One region of the Arthrobacter sp. AOP29-A2-19 genome, then DNA from elsewhere that is predicted to be linked to it. Evidence: predicted binding sites of a transcription regulator. Region 1 holds the regulator's gene; the other holds the start of a gene.
What was found. Region 1 encodes HspR, which represses chaperone genes until heat shock. Its sites were predicted from a motif close to AAGTTGAGTCNNNNNGACTCAACTT; they were not measured.
Positions count from the first base shown of each region.

Region 2: the regulator HspR is predicted to act here: its motif matches at 2,486-2,510, upstream of AC3ZJJ_RS17025 (Hsp20/alpha crystallin family protein).

Region 1 covers NZ_CM176894.1:341,498-349,336, reverse strand. The annotation lists gene AC3ZJJ_RS01600 (penicillin-binding transpeptidase domain-containing protein) at 1-868, shown strand, start outside; gene trmB (tRNA (guanosine(46)-N7)-methyltransferase TrmB) at 879-1,733, shown strand; gene AC3ZJJ_RS01590 (SRPBCC domain-containing protein) at 1,747-2,280, opposite strand; gene AC3ZJJ_RS01585 (alpha/beta hydrolase) at 2,277-3,257, opposite strand; gene AC3ZJJ_RS01580 (heat shock protein transcriptional repressor HspR) at 3,271-3,699, opposite strand; gene AC3ZJJ_RS01575 (DnaJ C-terminal domain-containing protein) at 3,705-4,697, opposite strand; gene AC3ZJJ_RS01570 (nucleotide exchange factor GrpE) at 4,780-5,454, opposite strand; gene dnaK (molecular chaperone DnaK) at 5,468-7,330, opposite strand; gene AC3ZJJ_RS01560 (glycoside hydrolase domain-containing protein) at 7,747-7,839, shown strand, end outside.
Region 2 covers NZ_CM176894.1:3,680,392-3,688,230, forward strand. The annotation lists gene AC3ZJJ_RS17010 (DNA/RNA non-specific endonuclease) at 1-556, shown strand, start outside; gene AC3ZJJ_RS17015 (hypothetical protein) at 569-1,489, opposite strand; gene AC3ZJJ_RS17020 (fumarylacetoacetate hydrolase family protein) at 1,493-2,359, opposite strand; gene AC3ZJJ_RS17025 (Hsp20/alpha crystallin family protein) at 2,586-3,047, shown strand; gene AC3ZJJ_RS17030 (NAD(P)/FAD-dependent oxidoreductase) at 3,282-4,442, opposite strand; gene AC3ZJJ_RS17035 (ferredoxin) at 4,439-4,627, opposite strand; gene AC3ZJJ_RS17040 (HtaA domain-containing protein) at 4,791-5,321, shown strand; gene AC3ZJJ_RS17045 (LysR family transcriptional regulator) at 5,314-6,276, shown strand; gene AC3ZJJ_RS17050 (cytochrome P450) at 6,392-7,570, shown strand; gene AC3ZJJ_RS17055 (peptidyl-tRNA hydrolase) at 7,756-7,839, shown strand, end outside.

The DNA.
Region 1 (7,839 bases):
CGGGATCGTGGCGCTGAGGCCCTCGGACGGTTCGGTGCTCGCGGCCGCCAGCGGACCGGACAGCAACTCCTACAACACGGCGATGATCGGGCGCTACGCCCCGGGATCGACGTTCAAGGTGGTCTCCGCGCTCGCCATGCTGCGCTCGGGGTACACGCCCCAGAGCAAGGTGCAGTGCCCGCAGACCACCGTGCTCGACGGGCGCACGTTCAAGAACTACACGGGCTACCCGGCCGCCGGGTTGGGCACCATCACCCTGTCCGAGGCCATCGCGCAGTCGTGCAACACCGTCTTCATCCGCGCCAGCGAGAAGGTGGACATGTCGACCGTTTCCGAAGCCGCCGGGTCGCTGGGCCTGGCGCCGGAACCCGCCGCCGGGGCCCCCGCCTTCCTCGGTTCCGTGCCGTCGGACTCCACCGGAACCGAACATGCGGCGAACATGATCGGCCAAGGGGTGGTCGAGTCCTCGGTCCTCGGCATGGCCACGGTCGCCGCGTCGGTGGCCAAGGGGTCCACGGTGTCCCCACACATCGTGGCGGACCCGGAGCCCGGGGCGGGGGCCAAGCCCTCCACCCCGCTGACCGAGGCCGAGGCGAAGCAGCTGCTGGCGATGATGGGCGGAACCGTGGACCACGGCACCGTCACCGAGCTCCAGGACGTCCCGGGACCGGCCGTCGCCGCGAAGACCGGCACCGCCGAGTACGGGGACGGCAAGGAGGACCTTCGGCACACGTGGGTCATCGCCATTCAGGGCGATCTCGCTGTCGCCGCGTTCGTGGAAACCGGCTTCTCCGGTGCGGAAACGGGCGGCCCCCTCATCAAGGAGTTCCTGACCCGGGCGAACGCCCTCACCGCCGCGGGCGACTAATCTTGATGCAATGGATATCCACGACCACAAACCACCCCAAAGCGGCCGCGCCGTCGACGACCTGAGCTATTACCGCACGGAGCCGGTGTCGTTCGTTCGGCGCGGAACGCGGCTGCACGGCAAGCGCCAGGAGGCGTGGGAACGGCAATCGGGCAAGTTCCTGCTGGAGGTCCCGCGCCACCACGCGGACACGTCCGTGCGCGAGGACTTCGGCTTCGATGCCGCCGAGTCGTTCGGCCGCATCGCGCCGCTGACGGTTGAAATCGGCTCGGGTCTGGGCGAGGCCGTCGCCGACGCCGCCGAGCGTCACCCCGAGCGCGATTTCCTGGCCGTGGAGGTCTACCGTCCCGGACTGGCCCAGCTGATGGTGCGGATCGAGCAGAAGGGCCTGACCAACGTGCGGGCCGTCCAGGCCAACGCCCCCGAGGTGCTCGACGTGATGCTCCGCCCGGGGTCGGTGGACGAGCTGTGGGTGTTTTTTCCGGACCCTTGGCACAAGGTCCGGCACCACAAGCGCCGCCTGGTCAAGGGTGCCTTCGCGGACAAGGCAGCCCGGGTGCTGGCGCCCGAGGGGACGTGGCGGCTGGCCACGGACTGGTCCAACTACGCGGAGCAGATGCGGGCCACCCTGGACGCGTCCGCGGACTTCGAGAACCTGCATACCGGGCTCGGCGGCGGGCCTGGCGGGCCCCTGACACGAGTGCGCCGCGGCGGACTCGAGGGCCACGAGGCGGAGCCGGACTTCACCGACGAGACGGGCGGCTGGGCCCCCCGCTTCGACGAGCGCGTCCTCACCAGTTTCGAGGGCAAGGCGCTCAAGGCCGGGCGGCTGGTGTTCGACCTGGCCTACCGGCGCAGGGCGTAGCCGCACCCCGCCCCTACGGGCGGTCCCCGGTGTCCGGCGGAAGGGCCGTCGACGCCTCGGGGCCGAACTTCCGCGCGTACGCGCCGAAGAGCGACGGCCAGTCCTTGTCGCTGTCCTCGACGTAGCCGCCCACGGATTCGCGCAGGTTGGCCAGGCAGACATGCCAGCCCGCGCCTTCGCGCGCTCCTCGGCCCTGCTCGTCGAGCGAGGCCGCGAACACCAGGCGGGTGCCGGCGTCGTGCTCCTGGAGGGCGATGCGCAGGGAGTCCGACTCCCACCTGAAGACCAGGCTGCTGCCCGAGTCCACGTCCACCACTTCCCCACGCATCGGGTCCGCGTCCGGGTCCTCCGGGAAGGTGAAGACCAACTCCCGTCCGGGCGTCCACTCGCCGACGATGGTGGCGGGGAACCACTCGCGAAGCCCGTCCCTGGAGGTGACGGCGATCCAGGCGTCCCAGCGGTTGACCGGCAGGTCTATGCCATATGTCAGCACCCAGCGTTTGCCCGCGGGCGCGAAGGTCGCCAGATCCATGGAGTAGCCCGTCATGGCCACAGTCTACGACCGGCAAACCGGGGAGCGCCGCCCCGGCCCGCCGGCTGCGGACCCACCGGTCCGCGGCCCGTTGTGACCAGGGCCAGGTTGCGCAGCGATTGGGTGCCGGGGTCGCGGTAGCCGTAGCTTGACCGGTGCGCGCCGGGCACAAAGCGGGAGGTGTTGTGCCCCGTGACGGGAAGCAGGCCCAGGACGGGCGCGCCGTCCACACCGAATCCGCGGCCGGGCACCAGGGACCGCCCGCTCAGCAGCCGCCCGGCCCGCGCCAGGGAGTCGCTGGTTGCGACGCCCTCGAACACGGCGTCGCCGGCGAGCCCCATCAGGGCGGGGTCCCTCGCCAGGCGGCGCGGCATGCCCGCCGATCCCGTGGTCGCGAGCGCGTGGACCCGGAGCCCGCCGGCGCCGCCCGCCCCGGCCGCCAGTCGCTCGAGCGCGTGGGCGGCGAGGGTGGCGCCGTAGGAGTGGGCCTCGATCACGGTGCGGGGAGAGTCCGGCCGCAGGCGGGCAAAACGCCGTAGGTCGTGTGCCAGGCGTTCCACGGCCGTGCGCGCCGTCCGGTTGAACACGGCCCGCAGCAGTCCCGGCGCGGGATACCCGAGCCAAGCGACGACGGCCGGATTCCGCTCCCCCACCAGACGCTGTTCCAGGAGGAGCTGGCCGGCTTCCCGGACGGTTCCCCACATGGCGGTGGTGGCGCGGATCCCCGCGCCGGAAAGTTGCCAGGTCACATGGGTCGCGGTGTCCAGGTCGCCGACGACGATGGCCGCGAGCGGCTCGGGCCCCTGCAGGTCCAGGTAGAGCAGGCGGCGGCGTGGGATGGCCGGATCCATCGCGGCGGGATTCAGCGCGTGCACAACGCCGTCGATGGCCGCCTTCTTGCGCTGGGGCAGCCCGTCCCGCCTCGACTTGAGGATTTCCAGCCGTGCCTCCGCGGCGTCGCTCACCTCCGCATAGCTCGCTGGGAGGACCATGTTGGACGGGCTCCTAGCGCTGCGGTCGCCAGAGGACAACGGCCTGGCCGCTGCCGCGGGGACGCTTCCCCCGCGCGAGCGGGACAACGTCCCCTCCCGCGCCGGCCGCGAACACGCGGTACAGCTCGGCGTTGCGGCGTCCGGAGCGGGTGGCCTCGAGCTCTTGGGAAAGTTCGGTCACGCGGGAACGCAGGGCGGCCACCTGGTTCTCCAGCTCCAGGATGCGCCGGATGCCCTCCAAGGACACGCCGTCCTTTGAGAGACGCTGGACCTCTCGGAGCAGTTCGACGTCGTGTTGGCTGTAGCGCCGCTGTTTTCCGCGTTGCCGCGACGGGGACACAAGCCCCATCCGGTCGTACTGGCGCAGGGTCTGCGGGTGCATCTCGGCGAGGTCCGCCGCGACGGAGATCACGAAGATCGGCGCAAACCTGTCTGGAACCATGACCGCTACAGCACCGCCTTGGCGGCCAGCCCCGCCCGCGGGTTGGCACCCGCGGTGGCCTCGGCGAACGCCTTGACCGCCGCCTCGGCGTCGGCGCCGAGGTTCTGCGGAACCACGACGTCGATGGTCACCAGCAGGTCCCCGGTGGCCTTGGACGTCTTGACGCCACGGCCCTTCAGGCGCAGGGTGCGGCCGGAGGACGATCCGGCGGGCACCTTGACCTTGACGGTCTCGCCGGTCAGGGTGGGCACCTCCACCTGGCCGCCCAGGGCGGCCTCGGGGAAGCTCACGGGCACGTGGATGCGGATGTTGTTGTCCTCGCGCACGAAGAACGGGTGCGGCCTGACGGCCACCTTCACCAGAAGGTCGCCGTTGCCAGCCGGCCCCCTCTGGCCCTTGCCGCGCACCCGCACGGTCTGTCCGTCCTTGATGCCCGGCGGGATGCGGACGTCCAGGACCTCGCCGCTGGCCTCCCGCAGACCGATGGTGGTGCCGTTGATGGAGCCCGCGAACGAAATGGTGGTGTTGGCCGTGCGGTCGGCCCCCTTCTGGGCGGCCTGCTGGTGGCCCCCGCCGAATCCGCCGCCGCCGAAGAGGTCGGCGAATTCGGGCGGCACCGATCCACCCTGGAACCCTCCCCCGCCGGGGAAGCCTCCGCGTCCCCGCGACGGTCCCGGCCCGCCAAAAAGGTTGCCGAAGATGTCGTCGAATCCCGCGCCCTGTCCCGCGCCGCCGGGACCGCCCGCGGTGAAGCGGGCGCCGGAGCCCATGGCGCGGATGGCGTCGTACTGCTGGCGCTCTTCGGGGTCGGACAGCACCGAGTGCGCCTCGGTGATGTCCTTGAACTTAAGCTCGGACGCGGCGTCCCCGGCGTTGGTGTCCGGGTGGTGCTGGCGCGCGAGCTTCCGGTACGCCTTTTTGATGTCGGCGTCGCTCGCGTCCTTGGAGACGCCGAGAATGGCGTAGAAGTCCTTTTCGGCCCAATCCTGGCTTGCCATCGGGCGCCTCCTTTCAACGTTGTGGGGCGTTTCCGCCGGGACGGGCGGGCCGGGGCTCGCGCCCCGACCCGCCGCACTTGATCTATTCTCCGGTGGAAACGATGACCTGGGCGGCCCGGATCACGCGGTCGCCCTTGCGGTAGCCGGGGCGCAGGACCGCGCCGACGTGGTCGGCGGGCACCTCCGCGTTCGGCTGCTGCATCAGCGCCTCGTGGATCTGCGGGTCGAAGGCCACGCCCGGCTCGGCGATGCGCTCCAAGCCGTGGCCGGCCAGAATCCCGTCGAACTTGTTGGCGATGGCCGCGAACGGCCCGTCCGTGAGGTCGCCGTGCTGGCGTGCCGCGTCCAAGTCGTCCAGCACGGGCAGGAGCCCGGCCAGCACGGACTGGACCGCGAGTTCGCGAACCGCTTCCCTGTCGCGCTCCACGCGCTTGCGGTAGTTCACGTACTCGGCCTGGAGGCGCAGCAGGTCGTTGCGCAACTCGGCCACCACGCTGACGGCCTCGCCCTGCGCCTGGACGTCCTCGGACGACACCTCGTTCAGGATCTTCTCCGCCTGGGCCAGGGCGTCTCCCGAATCGTGGGCCTCGTCGGTCGGCGTGAGGTCCTCGTGGTGCTCGCCCTCCGGCGCCGCTAAGTCCTCCGCCGCGCCGTCCTGGCCGCGGACCTTGCCGGTCTCCGGGTCGATCTTTCGCTTGTCGGTGAAGCGGACGGGCTCTTCGGCGCCGTGCTCTTCCTCGTTGCCGTGGTGCGGCATGGGCACTCCCGCCTTACTTCTTCTCGTCTTCGTCGACAACCTCGGCGTCGACAATGTCCTCTTCGGGAGCGTCGGACGCCCCGCCCGCGGACTCGGTTCCGGGGTTCCCGGCGGGCGCCTCGGACTGGGCCTGGGCGTAGATGGCCTCGCCCAGCTTGGTCTGGGAAGCCTGCAGCTTCTCGTACGCGGCCTTGACCTCGTCGTCGTTGTCCTGGCTTTCCAGCGCCTTCTTGAGGGCGTCGACGTCGGCCTGGACCTCGGTCTTGACGTCCTCGGGCAACTTGTCCTCGTTGTCCTTGATGAGCTTGTCCACGGAGTACGCGGTCTGCTCGGCGTGGTTGCGGGTCTCCGCGGCCTCGCGGCGCTTCTTGTCCTCCGCGGCGTGCTCCTCGGCCTCGCGCACCATGCGGTCGATGTCGTCCTTGGACAGGCTCGAGCCGCCGGTGATCGTCATCGACTGCTCGGTCCCGGTGCCCTTGTCCTTGGCGGACACGTGGACGATGCCGTTGGCGTCGATGTCGAAGGTGACCTCGACCTGGGGAATGCCGCGCGGTGCCGGCGCGATGCCGGTCAGCTCGAACGTGCCCAGCGGCTTGTTGTCGCGGGTGAACTCGCGCTCGCCCTGGAACACCTGGATGGAGACGGACGGCTGGTTGTCGTCCGCGGTGGTGAAGGTCTCGCTGCGCTTGGTCGGGATGGCCGTGTTGCGCTCGATGAGCTTGGTCATGACCCCGCCCTTGGTCTCGATGCCCAGGGACAGCGGAGTGACGTCGATCAGGAGGACGTCCTTGCGCTCGCCCTTGAGGACGCCGGCCTGGAGCGCGGCGCCGACGGCGACGACCTCGTCCGGGTTGACGCCCTTGTTGGGCTCCTTGCCGGCGAGCTCCTTGACCAGGTCGACGACGGCCGGCATGCGGGTGGAGCCGCCGACGAGGATGACGTGAGCGATGTCCGCGACGTTGACGCCGGCCTCCGCGATGACGTCCTTGAACGGCTTGCGGGTGCGCTCGAGCAGGTCCTTGGTGAGGTCCTGGAACTTGGCGCGGGACAGGTGCTCGTCCAGGTGGACCGGGCCCTCGGGAGTCACGGAGAGGTACTGCAGCGAGATGTTGGTGCTGGTCGCCGAGGACAGTTCCTTCTTCGCCTGTTCCGCGGCCTCCTTGAGGCGCTGGAGGGCGATCTTGTCCTTGGAGAGGTCTGCGCCCTTGGACTTGGCCTGTGCCAGCAGCCAGTCGACGACGCGCTGGTCCCAGTCGTCTCCGCCGAGGCGGTTGTCGCCGGCGGTGGAGCGGACCTGGATGGTGGAGAAGTCGTCCTCGTCCTTGCCCACCTCGAGCAGGGAGACGTCGAACGTGCCGCCGCCGAGGTCGAACACCAGGATGAGCTCGTCTTCCTTGCCCTTGTCGAGGCCGTAGGCCAGCGCGGCGGCCGTCGGCTCGTTGACGATGCGCAGGACGTTCAGGCCGGCGATCTCGCCGGCCTCCTTCGTGGCCTGGCGCTCGGCGTCGTTGAAGTAGGCCGGGACGGTCACCACGGCGTCGGTGACCTTCTCGCCCAGGTACGACTCGGCGTCGTGCTTGAGCTTCATCAGGACGCGCGCGGAGATTTCTTGCGCCGTGTACTTCTTGTCGTCGATGTCGACGGACCAGTCGGTACCCATGTGGCGCTTGACGGACGCGATGGTGCGCTCGATGTTGTTGACGGCCTGGCGCTTGGCGATTTCGCCGACCAGGACCTCGCCGGACTTGGAGAACGCGACCACCGAGGGGGTGGTGCGTGCGCCCTCCGCGTTGGCGATGACGGTGGGCTCGCCGCCCTCCAGAACGGAGACGACAGAGTTTGTGGTTCCGAGGTCGATGCCTACGGCACGTGACATGGTGTTTCCTTCTTTCCTTGGAAAACTGGGGTGTGTCGGCTGAGCGAAACTGCAGCTTGAGCGTTCTGGACTCAAGTCTACGCGGGCCGAAAACGATGTCAATTCAGAGTTGAGCCTATCCGGCTCAACTTGGTTCGCGCGGCCGCGAATCGCCGGTGGTCCCCCTCCCGTTGTCCCCGGAATGTCGGGCTTCCCGCGCGGTAACGTCTGCGGTGTTCGCCCTCAGCGAGCACGGCGCCTAGCGGGCCCGGCCCGGCCGTCGGCGCTGCGCAGGGGGGCGGAGCGATCCCGTTGACCCAATCGTCGACGACCCGTAACGGCACCGCCACATTCGGCACCTACTGTCCCAGCATGGAATCCTTTCGAGCACCGAGCCCCCGGACGGACGCACCGGCCGGACCCGGGGCCGGGTCCGCGTGATCGACCGCGTCGACCCGTTCATCGGGAGCGAAGCCACCGATCTGCCGGAGCCCTCGGGGCTCGCGGCAAGCTGGTGGTGGCCGAAGCCC
Region 2 (7,839 bases), 560 kb from region 1:
CAACGAGTTGTATTCGGGCAACAGGCTGGACCGCGGGCACCTCGCGCGGCGCTCGGACCTGCTGTGGGGGGACCTGCAGGAGGCCGGGCAGGCCAACCGGGACTCCTTCTTCTTCACCAACATCGCCCCGCAGATCGACGACTTCAACCAGAGCGGCAAGGCCGGGATTTGGGGCCGGCTGGAGGACGCCCTGTTCGAGGGGATCGACGTCGAGGACCTGCGCGCCACCATCATGGGCGGGCCCGTGTTCCACGCCGACGACCGCGTCTACCGCGGCACGGCGCTGCCCCGCGAATACTGGAAGCTCGTGGTCTACCGGGAGGGGGGCGCGCTCAGGGCCAGGGCGTTCCTGCTCACCCAGGATCTTGTGGAGATCCAGGCCCTGCCGGACCTCGACGAGTTCCGCGTCTACCAGGTCACGCTGGGGGAGCTCGAGCAGCGCACGGACCTGGGCTTCGCCGAGGTGCTGCACGCGGCCGACCTCCCGGCGGCCGCCATCGTCAGGGTGGCGGGGGAGCGGCGGCCGCTGGAGAGCGTGGCGCAAATCCGCTGGTAGGCCCGCGTGGCACTAGGTGTCCTCGGCGTCCCGGTCGGCTGCCTCGAGCCGATCCCGCGCACGTTCCGCGTCCCTCCGGCTCGCTTCAGCCTTGCGGTCGGCGGAGGCGAGCCTCGCCCGGGCCTTCTCCAGTTCGCGCTCGACGGCCGCGATGTCCCGGCGGGCCCGCTCGAGCTCGCGGATCAGGAACGCCCGGCGCTCGTCGAGCGCCTCGACCTCGTCCTCGGCGTCGCGCCGCCGTCCGGAGTCCTGCTCCGCCCGCTCCCGGGTCCGGGCTGCCGCCTCCCGGGCCGCGCGCAATGTCCTCTCCCGCGCCTCGGCCCGCTTGGCCTCGATCCTCTTCGCGTCGATCAGGTTCGCGTCGCCCTTCCCGGACGCCGGGCGCGCCCCGCCGTCGTTCCCCGGCGTTCGGCCACCGGACATGGGCAACCCCGGCGCGTCAGGAACTGCGACCGCGCCGGCCAGGTCCGCCGGATCCAATCCGTCCGCCGAGATCGTGCGCACCAGCACTCCGCTGGCCGTGGCCTCCGCCGCCGCCGGATCGGCCATCGCGGCCTGCAGGTGCTCCCTGACCTCCGCCACGGTCGGGCCGCTGGCCGCCTGCCCCAGTTCCTTGGCCAGGTCCGCGGACTCGCGCTCAAGCGCGGCCAGCAGCGCGCGGCGGTCGGCGGACAGCCCGCGCAGCCGTTCCGCGTCCAGGTTCTCCTGGGCCGCCCGCATGTCCTCGCCCAGCGCAAGCACCGCGTCGATCCGGTCCCTCCGGTGGCGCACCAGCATGTTCACCAGCCACGCGGCCGACGACGGCTTCGGCAGCGCCCGGATGGCCTTGGCGGCCTCCTTGTCCCCGGTCCCCTTCGCCGCCTCCGTGCGCCGAGACACGAAGTCGCCGGGCATCGACCCGTAGAGGTCGGCGGCGACGGCGGCGAGGTCCACGCCCTACCGCCCAGTGACCGGGCCGGCCACCAGGACGTTGCGCTGTGCGCCGAGTCCCTCGATTTCCGTCTCCAGCACGTCGCCGGGCTTCAGCCACGGATGGCGGCCCTCGGCGTTGCGCCGCCCCAGGGCCACGCCGGCGGGCGTGCCGGTCAGGATCAGGTCGCCCGGGCGCAGCGTCACGATGGTCGAGAGGTAGGCCACCAGGGCGGCCGGCGAGAAGACCAGGTCCGACGTCGAATCCTCCTGCACCACCTCGCCGTTGACCCGTGTGGTGATGCGGGCGCCGGCGGTGAACTCGTCCGGGGTCACCAGATACGGGCCGAGCGGGCTGGCGGCCTCCCAGCACTTGCCCTGTGTCCACTCCGGCGTGCGTCCCTGCCAGCCGCGCATCGAGACGTCGTTGGACACGGCGTAGCCGGCGATGTGCCGCTCGGCGTCTGCCTCCGGGATGCGGCGCCCCGCCTCGCCGATGACGATCGCGAGCTCGCCCTCCCAATCGACCCGGTGGTCCTCGGCCGGGATTTCGATCTCGTCGTTCGGGCCCGTGAGCGATTCCGCGAACTTGGTGAAGACGGTCGGGAATTTCGGGACCTCGTTGCCGGTCTCGGCGATGTGGTTGCGGTAGTTCAGGCCCACACAAAAGACCTTGGCGGGGTTCGGGACGAGCGTCGCGAAGGCGGCCGCGCGGGCGTCCTGACGTGTGCCGCCGGACGCCGCGGCCTCCAGCGCCGCGTCCCGCCTGCCGGACGGCGCCGCGAGGAAGGTCCCGACGTCGGCGAATCCGGTGAGTTCGACGGCGGAGTCCCCGTCGATGACGGCGGCGAACGTTCCGCTGGAATCCGGGCGGCGGAGGGTGGCGAGTCTCATGGTTCCCATCCCACCACAGGGGGCGGCTCGTGCGTCCAACCGGCTACCGAAATGCGTCGTTCGCCGACGGAGAAATCACCTCGCGTACCTCTGGCACTGTCCATTGCCGAGTGCTAACTTAATTCCGGGTTGAGCGTAGGACACTCAAGTCTGGGCGTCCGGCTCATCCCCGCAAACACAAGCAAGCAGCGGCACCCGCCGGTGCCGCACGAAGGAGTTGATCATCATGGCAAACAATTTCGATCCGTTCCGTGAGTTCGACCGCCTGGCCGGCTCCCTGTTTGAGAACCGCCTCCGGGACGTGCCCATGGACCTCTACCGCCAGGGGGACCACTACATCCTGAGCGCCGACCTGCCGGGCATCGATCCGGGCTCCGTGGACATCGACGTCGACGGCCAGCTGCTTACGATCCGCGCGGAGCGGACGCTGGGGGCGGAGGAGGGCGTGAAGTGGCTGACCCGCGAGCGCCGCGGCGGCAGCTTCGTGCGCCAGCTCAACCTCGGCCAGGGCATCGACATCGAGTCGATCACCGCCCACTACAACAACGGCGTCCTGATGCTGACCATCCCGGTCCGCGAAAGCGCCAAGCCGCGCAAGATCTCCGTGGAGGTCGGCGGCAAGCAGAACGGCCACATGATCGAGGGTGAGACCACCACGGCCACGGGCCAGGAGTCTGTGGAGAAGTAGTCCCGGCGCCCATTAAGCGGGGCGGCGCCCGGCGCCCATCCGGAGGCCGGGCGCCGCCCCGTGTCCCGCGTCCCGCGGCGCCGTCGGCCCCGCGGCCCTCCGGTTCGACCTCTCGACGAGGCCACATGTCCCGCCCGTCTCGTTTCGCCGAGGATAGATGTCCCGAAACCCCCGAAAGCGCGCATCTGCCTTCGTCGAAACGGGGTTGGGGAGCGGGTGGCTTCGTCGAAACGGCTAGGGGGCCGCCGCCGGGAGGGCCTGACCGATCTTGCGGAGCCTGGGGATGGCGATCCGGTAGTTCAGAGCGACGGCGGTGCCGGTCCCGTCGTCGTGGGTCCAGCGCAGCAGGGACGAGCCGCCGCCGGGGTCGCCGTCGACAACCTCGGGCTCGCCGGCCAGGGGCAGGAACCCGCTGGCCTTTAGGGTGTGGCCGAACTGCTCGGTCCAGAAGTACGGCAGGAAGTCGAGCTCCGGCGCCTCCTCGCCGCGGACCAGCGCGAGCGCCGCGGCCCTGCTCTGTTCGATCGCGCTGGTCCACAGGGGAACGCGCGTCGGTCCGCGACGGGTCGGGAACGTCGCGACGTCGCCGGCCGCGAACACACCGGGCCCCACACGCCCGCGCCGGTCCGCCTCCAGCGCGCCGTTCGTCAGCAGGCCGCTGGTCGCCAGCCACTGAAGGTTCGGCAGGTCCCCCACGGCGCTGACCACCACCTCGGCCTCGATCGTCGAACCGTCGGCCAGCACCACCCCGGCGTGCCCGCCCGCGTCGCGCAGTTCCGCGGCGCGGGACGCGACGACCCTCAGCCCGCCGCGCAGCGCGGACTCGAGGACGACGCCGGAGAGGTGGCCTCCCAAGTGGGCGGCCAGCGGCGCGCCGTTCGAGACGATGGTGGTCTCGCAGCCGAGCGCGCGGCAGCCGGACGCGATCTCCATGCCGAGGGCGCCGCCGCCGAGCACCACCACGGACGGCCGGTCCGCGAGCCGGCGCCGCAGCGCGAGCGCGTCGTCGAGCGTCCGGAGCGTGTGTTCCTCGACGCCGGACCCGCCGCCCAGTCGCCGGGCGCGCGAGCCCGTGGCGACGAAGACGGCGTCGTACGGGAGCCCCGTGCCGTCCGCGAGGTGAACGATCTTGCGGACGGCGTCGAGGCGTGCCGCGGAGGCTCCGAGGATCTCGACGGCGCCGTGGTCCGGGGCGGGCAGGAGGTGGGAGGCCATCTCCCCGTCGTCGACGAGGGCCGCCTTGGAGAGGGCGGGCCGGCTGTACGGCGCATGACGCTCGTCGCCCACGATCGTGAGCTCGCCGTCGAAGCCGGCGTTCCGGAGCGAGTCCGCGGCCGTGAGTCCGGCGATCCCGTTGCCGACGACGACGACGCGGTCCAGGCGGCCCACGCTCACGCCAGCCTCAGCGCGGCGACGGGGCAGACGCGGACGGCCGACTGCGCGGCCTTGAGCTGGTCGCCCTCGACGGCCTCGACGTCGATCACCAGTTCGCCGTCGTCGTCGAGGTGCATCAGCCGCGGCGCGGCCTCCTCGCACAGGCCGTGGCCCTCGCAACGGGGACGATCAAGGATGATGTTCATTTCTACCTCCGCATGGGGGCGGCAGTGCCCGCCCGGTACCACTCGAGACTTCCAGCGTGTGCCACGCGCCACAAATGAATTATTGTCATCCCGAACGTGCATGGCGTGAATAGTTGGCCGCACTGGGCGGCGCGGACGAGCGGAGGATGCGATGGAGCACGGAATGGTTTGGGGCGTGAAGGACAGCCTGCTGGCCTATGTCGAGGGGCTCGACGACGGGGCCGTCGCGACGGACGCGCCGGCGGTCCGGCAGGGTGGCGGGTTCGCCTTTCCCTTGGTGACCGCGGGTGCGGCGGAGTTGCGGGTCGCGGACGAAGCCGGAGGAGTTGCGGCTGGCTTCGGCGGCGGCCTCCGCTTCCAGGGGTCCGTGCGGCTGACGGGGCACTGGGGCATGCTCGACGTCGAGCTCCGGGATCCGCGGGCCGAGCTGCGGGGCGCGAAGGCAACCCTGCTGATCCGGGAGCGCGGTGGCCGCGACCCCGAGGCGGCCCTCCCGTTCGCGGACCTGACTCTCGCCGCGGTGTCCGCGGACGACGGTCTGCTGTGCCTCGAGTATGCCGCGGCCCTGACCGGGCAGGGTGGCTTCCTGCTGGGTGGGCAGTACCCGGCCGGCCAGGAGCTCGAACCCGTCCGCCTGACACTCCCGGACCCCGGCGCCGCGGAGCGCCCCGGCGAGAGGGACCGCCGTGCATAGCTCGCCGCCGCCGGCCATGGACGCCAAACTCGCCCGGCTCGGCGCCGTCGACCTGAACCTTCTGGTGCCGCTGCTCGCGCTGCTCGAGGAACGCTCCGTCACCCGGGCGGCCGCCGCGGTGGGACTCTCCCAGCCGGCCATGAGTCATGCCCTCAACCGGATCCGCCGGTTGATGCACGACGAGCTGCTGGTGCGCCAGGGCCGGGGGATGGTGCTCACCCCGCGGGCGGTGGAGCTGCTGCCCGCGCTGCGCCAGTCGCTGCACCAGACGGCGCGCATCGTCGATCACGCGCCGTTCGATCCCGCCGTCGACCGCCGCCTGATCACCGTGGCCATGGCGAACAGCACCGCGTTTGTGATCGGCGGCGAAATCACTCGACTCCTGAAGGAGCGCGCCCCGCACACCGTGCTGCGCCTGCGGACCACCAGCGTCGATTCGGCGGCGGTGTTCGCGGAGGATGCGGCCGACGTCGCGCTCCTTCCCGAGGCCTTCGCCACCCAGCTTCCGCGCGAGCGCCTGTACGACGACCGCTGGGTGGTGGTCGCGTCCTGGAACGAGCCGCGCGACGCCGGCGCGCTGGAGCTGTTGGAGACAGTGCCGCACGTGGTGTCCGACGCGGCGCCCCAGCGGGTGCTGCCGTACGAGGTCCTGGACGAGCACGGGGTCTCCTACACCGTGGGCCAGCGGGTGTCCGACTACCTGTTCGTCCCGCACCTGATCGCCCGGGCCGGCGGCGTGGCGCTGCACCGGTACCAGGTCGGGATCGCGTTCGAGGGCAGGTTCGACCTGCGCATGGAGGAGTTCCCGTTCCCGATTCCCAGTCTGGGGATCGACATGGTCTGGAACCCGTGGCTGACCGACGATCCGTTCAGGGCCTGGCTGCGGGATCTGCTGATCGAGGCCGCCGAGCCGATCGTGGGGCGCTACCGGCCCGGCCCGCGGGCCGTGGCCTGACCGGGGATTCATTGCCTGCATGGGTTGTATGCGAAGTATTCACTTCCGCCCCGCCGGGTCGGTGCCTTGAATAGACGTGACGCAAACCATAACCCCGAACAGCGCGAGGTGCCCCATGACCGCAGAAACCCTGGCCACGTCAACGATCGACCTCTTTTCCGACGAGGTGCTCCTCGACCCGTACCCCGCGTTCGCCGAACTGCGCCGGCGGTCCTCGGTGGTGCGGCTGGAGACCGACGACCTCTGGGCCGTCACCCGCTACGACGCGATCCGCGACTCGTGGGGAAACGCGACCCTTTTCTCGTCCACCCAGGTGGCCTTCAACGACACGATGAACGAGGTCCTCGTGGGGACCAGCCTGGCGACGGATCCGCCGCACCACGCCGCGCTGCGCGCGGCCCTGACCGAGAACCTCACCCCGCGGGCGCTGCGCAAGATGAAGGCGGAGATCGACGCGAAGGCCGACGCGATGGTCGAGGCGCTCGTGGAGCGCGGGAGCTTCGACGGCATCGACGACCTGGCCCGCGCCCTTCCGCGGCAAGTCGTCGCCGACCTGATCGGGGTCCAGGGCGAGGCGCGGGAGAACATCCTGCGCTGGGGCGCCGCGGCCTTCAACTGCCTCGGGCCGATGAACCAGCGGACCGTCGACGCGTTCCCCGTGGCGGGCGAGCTGTTCCACTGGGCCCACGGCGTGCAGGCCAAGGACCTCACCGAGGGCAGCATGGGGCGGGCGATCTTCGACGCCGGCGAACGCGGCGAGATCCCGCGGGAGAACTGCGGCAAGATCATCCACCAGTACGTCGCCGCCGGGATGGACACCACGGTGGCGGCGATCGGCAACGCCATCGCGCACCTCGCGGCGCACCCGGAGCAGTTCGATCTGATCAGGGAGGACCGGTCCCTGGTTCCCTCGGCCTTCAACGAAATCCTGCGGTACGAGGCCCCGTCCCAGGCGTTCGGCAGGCTCGTCAAGGAGGACACCGAGATCGACGGGATCTCCGTTCCCGCCGGCGCGCAACTCGCCCTGCTGCCCGGCTCCGGCAACCGCGACCCGCGCCACTACGAGGATCCGGACACGTTCGACGTCCGCCGGAATCCGGTCGACCACCTCTCGTTCGGGTACGGCATCCACGGCTGCGCGGGGCAGGGGCTGGCACGGCTGGAGGCCTTTGCCGTCATCGACTCCCTCGCCCGGCGCGTGAAGAGCTTCGAGGTCGGACAGTCCGAGCGGGTCATCAACAACTCGACGCGCAGCCTGGACAAGCTGCCCGTGCTGCAGGTTGTCCCGGCCTAACCGCCGCGCAGCACACCCCCCCGTTTCGACGAAGGCACACGTCCCACCCCCCCCGTTTCGACGACGCTAGGTGTCCGGAAACCCCCGGAAACGCGCATCTGCCTTCGTCGAAACGGGGGTGGGGGAGCGGGGTCGTTCGTCGAAGTGGGGAGTCCGGGCGGCGGGCGGCCCACTAGCCTTGACGGGTGAGTGAATTTACGCGGCGCGCGGCGGGCGAGCTGGTCCAGCCGATCATCCTGCTGGTCGACAAGGAGGATCCCGCCAGCCAT